4 regions of the Staphylococcus sp. GDH8C109P genome follow, and region 4 is predicted to be linked to each of the others. Evidence: riboswitches for the same ligand, from Rfam matches in the RefSeq annotation. Region 4 holds a riboswitch; each other region holds the start of a gene.
What was found. A riboswitch is a leader RNA that binds a small molecule or an ion and turns the genes downstream of it on or off. The one in region 4 is predicted to bind S-adenosylmethionine.
Positions count from the first base shown of each region.

Region 1: another riboswitch for S-adenosylmethionine. It lies ahead of metK (methionine adenosyltransferase); the one in region 4 lies ahead of KA867_RS02415 (Na+/H+ antiporter NhaC family protein).
Region 2: another riboswitch for S-adenosylmethionine. It lies ahead of KA867_RS01465 (methionine ABC transporter ATP-binding protein); the one in region 4 lies ahead of KA867_RS02415 (Na+/H+ antiporter NhaC family protein).
Region 3: another riboswitch for S-adenosylmethionine. It lies ahead of KA867_RS03740 (aminotransferase class I/II-fold pyridoxal phosphate-dependent enzyme); the one in region 4 lies ahead of KA867_RS02415 (Na+/H+ antiporter NhaC family protein).

Region 1 is NZ_JAESMX010000015.1:144,973-148,175, reverse strand. Features, by position in the region: gene pckA (phosphoenolpyruvate carboxykinase (ATP)) at 1-1,449, opposite strand, end outside; SAM riboswitch class I at 1,606-1,718, shown strand; gene metK (methionine adenosyltransferase) at 1,831-3,027, shown strand; gene KA867_RS09205 (nuclease-related domain-containing protein) at 3,121-3,203, shown strand, end outside.
Region 2 is NZ_JAESMX010000001.1:274,272-277,474, reverse strand. Features, by position in the region: gene KA867_RS01470 (methionine ABC transporter permease) at 1-339, opposite strand, end outside; gene KA867_RS01465 (methionine ABC transporter ATP-binding protein) at 332-1,357, opposite strand; SAM riboswitch class I at 1,439-1,544, opposite strand; gene KA867_RS01460 (thioredoxin family protein) at 1,598-1,897, opposite strand; gene KA867_RS01455 (toprim domain-containing protein) at 1,894-2,286, opposite strand; gene gcvH (glycine cleavage system protein GcvH) at 2,552-2,932, opposite strand; gene KA867_RS01445 (arsenate reductase family protein) at 3,113-3,203, opposite strand, start outside.
Region 3 is NZ_JAESMX010000009.1:398,906-402,108, reverse strand. Features, by position in the region: gene KA867_RS03745 (aggregation-promoting factor C-terminal-like domain-containing protein) at 196-936, shown strand; SAM riboswitch class I at 1,062-1,174, shown strand; gene KA867_RS03740 (aminotransferase class I/II-fold pyridoxal phosphate-dependent enzyme) at 1,237-2,400, shown strand; gene KA867_RS03735 (D-lactate dehydrogenase) at 2,415-3,203, shown strand, end outside.
Region 4 is NZ_JAESMX010000009.1:104,273-107,475, reverse strand. Features, by position in the region: gene KA867_RS02425 (SDR family oxidoreductase) at 1-779, shown strand, start outside; gene KA867_RS02420 (flavin reductase family protein) at 884-1,495, shown strand; SAM riboswitch class I at 1,582-1,682, shown strand; gene KA867_RS02415 (Na+/H+ antiporter NhaC family protein) at 1,796-3,091, shown strand.

The DNA.
Region 1 (3,203 bases), on a different contig from region 4:
TGTTTGAGGTACATCATCAACTTCCACTGGTATATTTAATCCAAACATATCATCTTGAATATACTCTGTATCTCTTAACTGACCAGTAATTGCCTGATTAACCATTTGTCTCGTATAATTTAAGCTAATACGGCGTCCTGTACCATATTTACCTCCAGTCCAACCGGTGTTTACTAAGTATACATCTACATCGTGTTTATCTATTAAGTTACCTAGCAAGTCTGCATAAACTTTAGCGTGTAATGGTAAGAAAGGTGAACCGAAACATGTTGAGAAAGATGGTTCAGGTTCAGTTATACCTCTTTCTGTTCCTGCAAGCTTAGCTGTGAATCCGCTTAAAAAGTGATACATTGCTTGATCTTTGCTGAGTTTTGAGATAGGTGGTAAAACACCAAAAGCGTCAGCAGTTAAGAAAATAATCGTATTTGGATGTGCTGCTTTGGAAGGTGTAACGATATTATCTATATGATTAATTGGATAAGCGGCTCTCGTATTTTCAGTATAATAGTTATCATCAAAGTTGACATCGCCTTCTTCATCTACAACAACATTTTCTAAAATCGTACCGTATTTAATTGCTTCATAAATTTGAGGTTCTTTTTTGTAAGAAAGGTTGATTGCTTTTGCGTAACAGCCACCTTCGATATTAAAAATACCATTTTCATTCCATCCATGTTCGTCATCACCAATTAACTTTCGGGTTGAATCTGCTGAAAGCGTGGTTTTACCTGTTCCAGAAAGCCCAAAGAATAAAGCTACGTCACCTTTTTCACCAACGTTTGCGGAGCAGTGCATACTCATAATATTATCTTTAGGTAGTAAGTAGTTCATTACGGAGAAGATACCTTTTTTCATTTCACCAGCGTATTCTGTTCCACCGATTAAAATGACCTTGTGTTTAAAGGAAGTAATAATAAATGTTTCTGAATTTGTACCATCTTTACTTGGATCAGCTTTAAAATAGGGTGCCGATACAATAGTAAAATCAGATTTGATTTCTTCTGCTTCTTCTTTTGTTTCAGGACGAATAAACATATTTTGTGCGAATAGATTATGCCAAGCCAATTCATTAACCACTGTTAGTTTAAGTTGTGAATCCTGATCACTACCTGCATATCCTTTAAATACATATAATTCATCTTTTTCATTTAGATAATTTAATACTTTATCATATAACTTTAAAAATGTGTCCTCTTCAATAGGTTGATTGATATTTCCCCAATCAATGTCATCTCTGTATGATGGTTCATTAACAATAAACTTATCCTTCGGTGAACGGCCAGTGTATTTACCTGTTTTAGCGTTAATTGCACCTAGTTCGGTTAATTCTCCTTCATTGTTATTAAGAATTTTCTTATACAACTGTGTTGTGGATTGTTGAAATAATGAAGACTTCTTGTCCAAAATATTTTGAACTTTTTTTGTGTAAGTGTATGTATCTACCGCCATACTAAATCCCTCCAACGCTATTAAATTAATGTAAGCCTTTACAATTACAGAGTATAACACATATGATTGATTAGTCCACACCATATTTAAAGGAAATTAAATAAATATCAAATTGACATTACTACTTAGTTTCGGTACTATAGTGATTAACGGATTCTCTTATCCTGAGTGGCGGAGGGACATGGACCCAATGAAGCCCAGCAACCTCTTCTTACAATGAAGAAAGGTGCCAAACCGTTTGCGGACAAATAGCGTCTGAACGATAAGAGCGAATGGACGTATAAGGGCCTTCTCTCTATTCATATAGTGAAGAAGGCCTTTTTTTAATGAGCTCAATCAAAGAGAATTTTCGTAATCAAAGACAAAGGAGCAAGTTAATTTATGACTTATAATAGAAGATTATTTACTTCAGAATCGGTTACAGAAGGGCACCCAGATAAAATCGCTGACCAAGTGTCTGATGCAATTTTAGATGAAATTTTGAAAGACGATCCTAATGCGCGAGTTGCTTGCGAAACAACGGTAACTACAGGTATGGCATTAATTTCCGGAGAGATATCTACAGCTACTTATGTAGATATACCTAAAGTTGTGAGAGAAACAATTAAAAATATCGGATACACACGTGCGAAATATGGTTATGATAGCCAAACGATGGCTATATTAACCGCAATTGATGAGCAATCTCCTGATATTGCACAAGGTGTCGATAATGCTTTAGAATATCGTGACAATTTATCAGAAGAAGAAATTGAAGCAACTGGTGCAGGAGACCAAGGTTTAATGTTTGGTTATGCGACGAACGAAACGGATACTTATATGCCGTTACCAATATTTTTATCGCATCAATTAGCTAAACGATTATCAGATGTGCGAAAAGATAATATTTTAAAATATTTACGCCCAGATGGAAAAGTTCAAGTAACAGTGGAATATGATGAACAAGATAAACCGCATCGTATAGATACAATTGTCGTTTCAGCTCAGCATGCAGAAGACACTACTTTAGAACAAATTCAAGCTGATATCAAAGAACATGTTATATATCCAACAGTACCTGAAGGATTAATCGATGATAATACAAGATTTTATATTAATCCGACTGGACGATTTGTAATCGGCGGGCCTCAAGGTGATGTTGGTTTAACAGGTCGCAAGATTATCGTAGATACATACGGTGGTTATGCACGTCATGGAGGAGGTTGTTTTAGCGGTAAAGATCCTACAAAAGTAGATCGCTCAGCTACTTATGCTGCGCGTTACGTAGCCAAAAATATTGTTGCTGCTGATTTAGCCGATAAGTGTGAAGTTCAACTCGCTTATGCAATTGGTGTAGCGGAACCAGTTTCGATTGCGATAGACACTTTTGGAACAGGAAAAGTAAGTGAAACAGAACTAGTAGAGGCTGTTAGAAAGCACTTTGATTTAAGACCAGCAGGCATTATTAAAATGTTAGATTTAAAACATCCAATTTATAAACAAACGGCTGCGTATGGCCACTTTGGACGAACAGATATACTGTTACCATGGGAAAAATTAGATAAAGTTAATTTATTAAAAGATAGCGTAGAAATATAAGCGCGAAGTATTTATTTTTCAACTTTACTATCGAATGATGAGCTCATATCTATTATAATTAAGTTACTGAACACATAAAGGAGCGTTGTTGTTATGAATTCATTTGGCCCGATAGAAATTGGTTTAATCGTGGCAATAGTCGTAGCAGTTATTTGTTTAATCCTATTTTTAGTTGC
Region 2 (3,203 bases), on a different contig from region 4:
ACTGATGATTAGTGCTGGCAAAGCACCGGTTGGTCCACTAATCGTTCCAAGTACTAAACTCGTAAATGGTATAAGTAGTAAAATTAAAATAATAAATGGTATTGCTCTGAATAAATTCACCACAAATGATACAACGCTGTAAAACACTCTAGCTACTGGCGATTGACTTTTAGCAGATAAAAATAAAAGCACACCAAGTATCAAACCAAAAATAAAAGCAAATATTGTAGATATCACTGTCATATAAATTGTTTCATATGTAGCTAACCAAACCTCGTCCCAACTTACATTAGGCATTGTTAGCATTTCCTGTAGAATCTCGCTGAATGAACTACCCATGCTTTAACACCTCCACAGAAACATGTTGTGCACTTAAATCATTTTTGAACTTTTCGAATTTTTCAGAATTTACATCTAATAAATGTAATACTAAAAAGCCCAGTGCACCATCTTTAGTATGTTTAATATTTGCTTCAAGAATATTGACATCAATATTATGGGTCTTTGTTATGTATGACACTAATGGTTCAGTTGTATTGTTTCCTGTAAAATTCAAACGTACGACATAAGCACTTTCATCTAAATCAATCAATTCAGAAATGGATTCGTCAAATTCATCATTTAAGTCTTCTTTGACAAAGCGTTTCGTTACTTCATGTTGAGGATTCTCAAAAACAGTTGACACACTTCCTTGTTCTATAACACGGCCATTTTCCATTACTGCCACTTCATCACAAATGCGTCTGATGACTTGCATTTCATGTGTGATGATAACGATCGTTAAATTTCTTTCTTCTTTAATTTTTAATAATAATTCTAAAATTTCATCTGTTGTTTGAGGGTCTAATGCACTTGTCGCTTCATCACAAAGCAAGACATTAGGCTCATTTGCTAACGCACGTGCAATACCCACACGTTGTTTTTGTCCACCTGATAATTCTGATGGATAGGCATTTTCTCTACCTTTTAGTCCTACCAATTCCACTAATTCCATCGCTCGTTTTTTTGCTTCACTGCGCGATACACCAGCAATTTCTAATGGAAAAGTAATATTATTCAAAACATTACGTGACCACAATAGATTAAAATGTTGAAAAATCATGCTCACTTTTTGACGTTTTTTTCTCAATTCTGATTTCGATAAGTTCCCTATGGTATCTCCATCAATGATGACGTCTCCTGAAGTTGGTTGTTCAAGATGATTTAAAAGTCTTATCAAAGTACTTTTACCTGCGCCTGAAAAACCAACCACACCAAAAATGGAGCCTGATTGAATGCTTAAATCAACATGATCTACTGCTAACACATCGTGTTTTTTCGTTTTATATCTCTTAACGATTTGATTTAATTCAATCATTGCCGTTTCCTCCTTGTATTGCTCATTCAATTAAAAAATGCTCTCTCTTTTCACCGAAGAATAGAGAAAGCATACCCGCTTCTCTCATCTTCTAAAGTTTATCTACTTTATGTGAATTGGCACCATTTCTATTACAGACGGTTGCCGGGCTTCATAGGGCACATCCCTCCACCTCTCGTGATAAGAGTTCATTATTTAATTATCCATAATCCTACCATTGTACTAAAGATTCGTCAATAATTATTTTAAATTTTCTAACAAATAAGGCACTGATTGAAATGCATAAATTCTTTTTTGTTCTTCGCCTTTGGACATAAGCATAAGTATCGGTACTGATTGTATCTCATGTTGTTGGCTAAAATCGGGATGGAAATTTAAATCTATTTTAGTAATTGGTAATTTTAAAATTTCATTCGCAATATCTAACATTCGTTCCGATACTTTACATGTACCACAGGTTGGTGTATAACCAAAAATTAGATATTTTTCTTTATCTACGTGTTCTAAAACATTAACACACGTTTCATTCTGTACATTCATGTTAATAAACTGACCCTTTCAGCAATATAATCTAATTTTGCTTTTGCTACTTTTTCTTCATCTTTCACTAAAAATCCATGCTTTGCTAATACTTTTGACAAATAGGCTTTAGGGCATCTCGCAACTTCACCATATTGTTTGTCTATGTGAATGTGTTTACTTTCACTTAAATATTTTTTAAACCATCTACGTATCTTTTCACCTTCATCATCTGCATCTGCAAGTACATAAACTTGCTTGTCGTATAATGATTCAATCATTTCATCTAACTTATCAATCCCCATAGTACCATTAGTACAAATGATTTCAATAGGTTGGTCAATCACCTGGTTCACCCGTTTCTTGTCTGTTTTCCCTTCGACAATGATAACTTGGTTTAATATCGCCATGACATTCACCTCTAAATGTGATAGTAAATTCAATTTTATATTTAGTTCTACACCAGACATTAGCAACATAAACATTTATTATAGATTCTTATTATAATCTTAATAATTGAATATTCAATTTATCAGCAATGGTATTACTAATGATATTTTTCAATGTAATTTATACTTCAAAAAACAACTTGAATATTGAAGTGAAATTCAGTCTTTCATCATAGGGTAAAATAAAAACTCCATGATATATCGTATCGTGGAGTTTGATTTCATATTATTCACCGATCATTTCAGAGTATTGGTCAGCTGACATTAGCTCGTCTAATTGACTTTCATCACTTAACTCAACTTTAACCATCCATGCTTTTTCATATGGTGATTCATTAACGAATTCTGGACTATCTTCTAGTTCATCATTTGTTTCTACAACTTTACCTGAAACAGGTGCATAAAGTTCTGAAACTGTTTTTACTGATTCAACACTACCAAAAGATTCACCTTCGTCAATATCGTCATCAGTTTCAGGTAATTCAACGAATACGATATCACCTAATTCACTTTGCGCGTACTCAGTGATACCAATCGTCACTGTATTTCCATCAATTTTTACCCATTCATGTTCTTTAGAGTATTTTAATTCACTTGGTACTGCCACGAGAATCCCCTCCTAAATGTTTTTACATATTCATGATGCCATATGAAAGGCTTACAATCAACTATTTAATCGATTTTACAATACTTCTCATGTTTCACAATTCATCGCACAAAACATTTTCAAAGTATATAGTTATTATTCTCAAAAGTTGTTAAAAATGAATTGTAAAAGAAAATGTGTTTACAACCAAGTTTCCTTGTATTGTTCCTCTTTAAAACCTACTGTTACTTTATCACCTAATACAGCGAGTGGTCGTTTCACTAACATGCCA
Region 3 (3,203 bases), 290 kb from region 4:
GATTGCAATGTTACAAATCAGAATAATTTTTGTAAAGTTTTGTTATGTAAGTGTAATATGATTGATAAAAATATATGGTATATTAACTATGGTCAAAAAACAAAACATAAAATTTAAAGAATTTTAGCAAATACGACAAAAAAATTATCGAAAATATATTTTATTAAAAATTAAATTTGGAGGATTTATTTTATTATGAAAAAATCAATTTTAGCTTCATCATTAGCAGTAGCATTAGGCGTAACAGGATATGCAGCAGCATCTGACAACAATCAAGCTCACGCTTCAGAACAAAACATCGACAAAGCACATTTAGCAGAATTAGCATTAAATGGTTCAGCTGAATTAGATCAAAAACCATTACACGCTGGTGCATATAACTACAATTTTGTACTAGGTGGTAACGAGTTTACTTTTACATCTGACGGTAACACATGGTCATGGGAATACCATGCAGTTGGTGCGCAAGCTTCAACACCTAATACTACACAAGATGTAAGTTCAGAAGTAAGTGTCAACACAAATGAAAAATCAGCAAGTGAAGTACGTTCACAACAATCATATACTGCTCCAGCAGCAGTAGAAGCACCAAAAGCTTCAGCAACTACAAATGTTAAAACAGCACAAACAAGTGCAGCTACGCAAACATATAAAACAGCTCAAGCATCTGCGGCTTCAACTGGTGGATCAGTTAAAGCACAATTCTTAGCTGCTGGTGGATCAGAAGCTATGTGGAATTCAATTGTAATGCCTGAATCAAGTGGTAATCCAAATGCGGTTAACCCAGCAGGATATAGAGGCTTAGGTCAAACTAAGGAATCATGGGGTACTGGTTCAGTAGCTGATCAAACTAAAGGTATGTTAAACTACGCTAAACAACGTTACGGTTCTGAAGCAGCAGCGTTAGAATTCCGTAAAAACCACGGTTGGTGGTAAAATCTATAGCACTGAACGTGTTGTGTTTGGTGATATAGATAAGAGTGACTCGCTTGAGTCACTCTTTTTTTATATTGACATGTTAGAATATTCTGATAAAATTAATATTAATTTAATTATAAAGTGACTTATCCAGAGAAGTGGAGGGACTTGACCCGTTGAAACTTCAGCAACAGACTTATCTATAATCATAAGTACTGTGCTACATTCAACAAGTGGAATACTTGATAGATAAGTGTCATGTGAGAGCTATATGTCACTTATGAGGCATATAGTTTTTTATTTTAAGGAGGACTTTTAATGGTAATATCAGATCGGTTATCACAAATTCCGGATAGTTACTTTGGTAAAACGATGGGACGTAAAATAGAGCCCGGGCCATTACCGTTGATTAATATGGCCGTAGGTATACCTGATGGCGCAACGCCTAAAGGTATCCTTGATTGCTACGCAGAAGCCATCTATAAACCTGAAAATCAAAAATACGTCGCTTTTCATGGGAAAGAAACATTCAAACAAGCAATCGTCGATTTTTATAAAAGACAATATGATGTTGAATTAGATAAGGATGAAGAAGTCTGTATTCTATATGGTACGAAAAACGGCTTAGTCGCTTTGCCTACATGTATCGTTAATCCGGGTGAAAATGTGCTGCTTCCCGATCCAGGTTATACAGATTATTTAGCAGGTGTATTGTTGGCAGATGCTAAGCCACAACCACTTGTGTTAAAGCCACCTTATTATTTACCACAATGGCATATGATAGATAAAGACGTCTTATTGAATACACGCTTAGTTTATCTAACTTATCCAAATAACCCTACAGGTTCAGTTGCTACAAAAGATGTATTTGATAAAGCAATTGCACAATTTCAAGGCACAAAAACTAAAATTGTTCATGATTTTGCCTACAGTGCATTTGGCTTTGATTATAAAAATCCAAGTATTTTACAATCAAAGGGTGCTAAAGACTTAGCAATAGAAGTGTTTTCTTTATCAAAAGGATATAATATGTCAGGTTTTAGAGTTGGTTTTGCTGTAGGGAATAAAGATATGATACAAGCATTGAAAAAATATCAAACACATACGCATGCTGGTATGTTTGGTGCACTGCAAGATGCGGCTACATTTGCTTTAAATCATTATGATGATTTCCTTGTGAGTCAAAATGAAATATTTAAAGTCCGAAGAGGTAAGTTTACAGCTAAATTGAATGAAGCAGGTATCCCTTTTGAACCGATGAATGGTGGCATATTTTTATGGTTAAAAACACCTAAACATTATGATGGTGAAACTTTTGAAACATATTTATTAAAAGAAAAGTCCATTTTAGTTGCTCCAGGTATTCCATTTGGTGAACATGGGCAGAACTATGTACGTATTTCATTAGCAGTGGATGATGATAGCTTAATGGAAGCGGCAGAACGCATTCAATTATTAAAACATTTATATGAAGCAGAATAGGAGTGAAATGATCAATGAAAAGCATTAAACTTTTTGGTGTCAGAGAAGAAGATATCCCTTTTATTAATGAATGGTCAGAAAAACATCAGGTGAAAGTAGATTTAGATAGTGACATATTATCTTTGGAAACAGTAGATCGTGTTAAAGGTTTTGATGGGGTATCGTTGTCACAACAAATTGAATTAGATGAAGTAGTGTATCAGAAATTACATGATTATGGTATTAAGCAAATTGCTCAGAGAAGTGCTGGCTTTGATAGTTATAATCTTGAGTTAGCTAAGCAATATGAACTAGTTATAACCAATGTACCTTCTTATTCTCCGCATTCTATCGCTGAATATACTGTGTCTCAAGCATTAAATTTAATTAGAAATTTTAATGATATACAAAATAAAACTGCAGCATATGATTTTAGATGGCAACCGAGTATTTTGTCACGTTCTATAAAAGATTTAAAAGTTGCAGTTATTGGTACAGGTCGTATTGGTTCTATTGTAGGTAAGATTTTTGCAGAAGGTTTTGGTTCAGAAGTAGTAGCATATGATATTGAACCTCAAGTCTCATGTGAAGCGTATTTAACATATAAAGAAAGTATGAGTGAGGCGATTAAAGATGCAGATATTGTAACTGTACATATTCCAGCGACAAAGGAAAATACATATTTGTTTAATGAGGCAGTATTTACAGAAATGAAAACAGGTGCCGTGTTTATTAATTGTGCGCGCGGTACGATTGTTGATACAAAAGCCCTTATAGATGCATTAAATAGTGGGAAAATAATAGGTGCAGCATTAGATACTTAT
Region 4 (3,203 bases):
GTGGAGAAACTTCATATATTGGTTATGGTAGATTGAAAGGTTTAAAGATGTTAGTAACAGGTGGAGATTCAGCTATAGGTAGGGCTGCTGCGATAGCTTATGCTAAAGAAGGTGCTGATGTTGCGATTAATTACCTGCCATCAGAACAAGAGGATGCTGAAGAAGTAAAAGAAGTTATTGCATCGGCTGGACAAAAAGCTGTGCTAATACCGGGTGATTTACGTAATGAACAATTCAATTATGAGTTAGTAGAGCGTGCATATCATGCGTTAGGTGGTTTAGATAATGTTACACTCGTAGCGGGTCATCAGCAATACAGAGATACGCTTAAAGACTTTGATACAGCATCATTTACTGAAACTTTTGAAACAAATGTGTATCCAATATTTTGGACAGTACAAAAAGCAATCGATTATCTGAAACCAGGTGCTACAATTACGACAACATCATCTGTTCAAGGTTATAATCCTAGTCCTATTTTACATGATTATGCAGCTTCAAAAGCTGCAATCATATCGTTGACTAAAAGCTTGTCTGAAGAATTAGGTGCTAAAGGTATCCGCGTTAATTGTGTCGCACCAGGACCATTTTGGTCACCACTTCAAATATCAGGTGGACAACCACAATCGAAAATTCCGACATTTGGCCAAAAAGAAGTACTTGGTAGAGCAGGTCAACCTGTAGAATTAGCTGGCGTGTATGTTCATTTAGCAGCTGATGAATCAAGTTACACAACCGGTCAAGTATATGGCGTTACCGGTGGCACACAATTAGATTAATTTGATAGATGGCTATTTCAAAGTGATTAGTGCTTAAATGAAAGGTTTACGCACTGACATTTTGACATAGCCACTTTTTATTTATGAAAGGAAAGTGAATTTCAGTGAAACATTTTAAAGCAAGTCAATTGTCTAAAAGGCAAAACTATAAATTATTGAGTGGCAGTATCATACCTAGACCGATAGCATTTGTTACGTCTCAAGATAAAAATGGCAAGTTAAATGCGGCACCGTTCAGTTTCTTTAACGTAGTAAATAGTGCACCACCGATGATTATGATTTCTACAGGACGTTCAAAAGGCAAGCGTAAAGACACTTCGCTTAATATTGAAGAGACTGAAACTTTTGTAGTGCATATTACTGATGAAACAAATGTAGAACAAATTAATCGCACAGCTGCACCATTGGAGCGTAGAGAAAATGAATTAGATCGCACAGAATTAACCCTTGTCGATTCGGAACTTATATCTGTACCTGGCATTGAGCAAGCGAAAATACGTATGGAATGTAAATTAGAGCAGATGATTCCATTAGGAGATGCTGAAGAGGGATCAGATCTAATTATTGGTGAGGTATTAATGTTTCATATTAATGAAGATGTGTATTTTGAGGACAGTAAGATAAATGCGCAAGCACTAGAAGCCGTTTGCCGGTTAGCCGGAAATGATTATGCATCAATTGGTGATACATTTACAATTGTTAGGCCAACAGAATAATATTTGAGTTTAGGTATCATTTCATATTACAAATATATAATTGACGAAGTTGCATGAATAGTGTACTGTTATAAAATAAATAAAATAGCTTATCTAGAGAAGTGGAGGGACTGGCCCTTTGAAACTTCGGCAACATGGTGATGCGTGTGCCAATTCCAGTAGCATAATTTATGCTAGAAGATAAGATTAAAGATGTAATGATTTACTCTTTTCTTCTACAAGAAAAGAGTTTTTTATTTTTTATGGTAAATATATTAAATGATTGATTATTAAAGTAATGATAAAGAAAGTAGGTTTTGTATGGCGGAAAATAAAAAAGGTAATGCATGGGCGCTTGTACCGCTTATTATATTTGTTGGTATATTTTTAGGTGTGGGCGTTATTACTGGTGACTTTTCAATAATGCCACTTAATGTTGCAATCGTTATTGCATCTATCGCGGGCTTATTGATGAATAGAAAAGAAACATTTTATAAAAAAGTAGATGTGTTTACAAAAGGTGCAGGACATTCAAATATTATTTTGATGATGTTAATATTTCTACTTGCGGGTGCATTTTCTCAAACCACTGAAGATATGGGTGGAGTCAAGTCAACGGTTAATTTAGGACTATCTTTCATACCTGAGAACCTAATTATCGTCGGATTATTTATCATTTGTATGTTTGTATCACTTTCAATGGGTACTTCAGTAGGTACAGTTGCAGCAATAGCACCGGTTGGCTTTGGTTTAAGTCAGACGACGGATGTCTCTGCAGCGATTACAATGGCTACTGTAGTAGGTGGCGCAATGTTTGGTGATAATTTATCAATGATTTCTGATACGACAATTGCTGCAGTACGTACTCAAAAGACTAAAATGAGTGATAAGTTTAAAGTGAACATAAAAATTGTATTACCGGGCGCGATATTTACTGTTATAGCGCTATGGTTTTTAACTCATGGTGCTCAGATAGATACAACAAAATCATATGATTACAATTTTATTAAAGTTATTCCATACTTATTGGTACTGATTTTAGCGCTTGCAGGCATCAATGTAATTATCGTATTGATTGGTGGCACTGTATTATCTGCTATTATTGGCTTAGTTGATGGGTCATTTAGTTGGTCAGGCTTGCTTAGTTCGATTTCAAAAGGAATTGTTGGCATGGAAGATATTGCAATTATTGCACTATTAATTGGCGGACTTGTAGCATTGATACAACATAATGGTGGTATAACTTGGTTATTGAATTTTGTACGCAATAGGGTTAAATCAAAACGTGGTGCAGAATTAGGCATAGCAGGACTTGTAAGTGCAGCTGATATTTCAACTGCCAATAATACAATTTCGATTTTAATGGCAGGGCCCTTGGCTAAAGAAATAGCGGACGAATACGATATTGATCCAAGAAAATCTGCAAGTATTTTAGATATGTTTGCAAGTTGTTTTCAAGGCTTATTACCTTATAGTCCGCAAGTTATAGCAGCAGCAGGTGTGGCATCTATTTCACCAATTTCGTTAATGCCATATTCTATTTATCCTATCATTCTAGGTGTTTGTGGACTAATTGCAATCTTCTTTAGATTACCAAGATTAAATAAAAAAAATTGATTATAAGAAAGGGCATTGGTTTATACCATTTGAATATAGACTGACTGCCCTGTTTTTAAGAAATGATGCGATATTTAAAATTGAGCATTTTAAATAAAAAAGGGTAAAATTT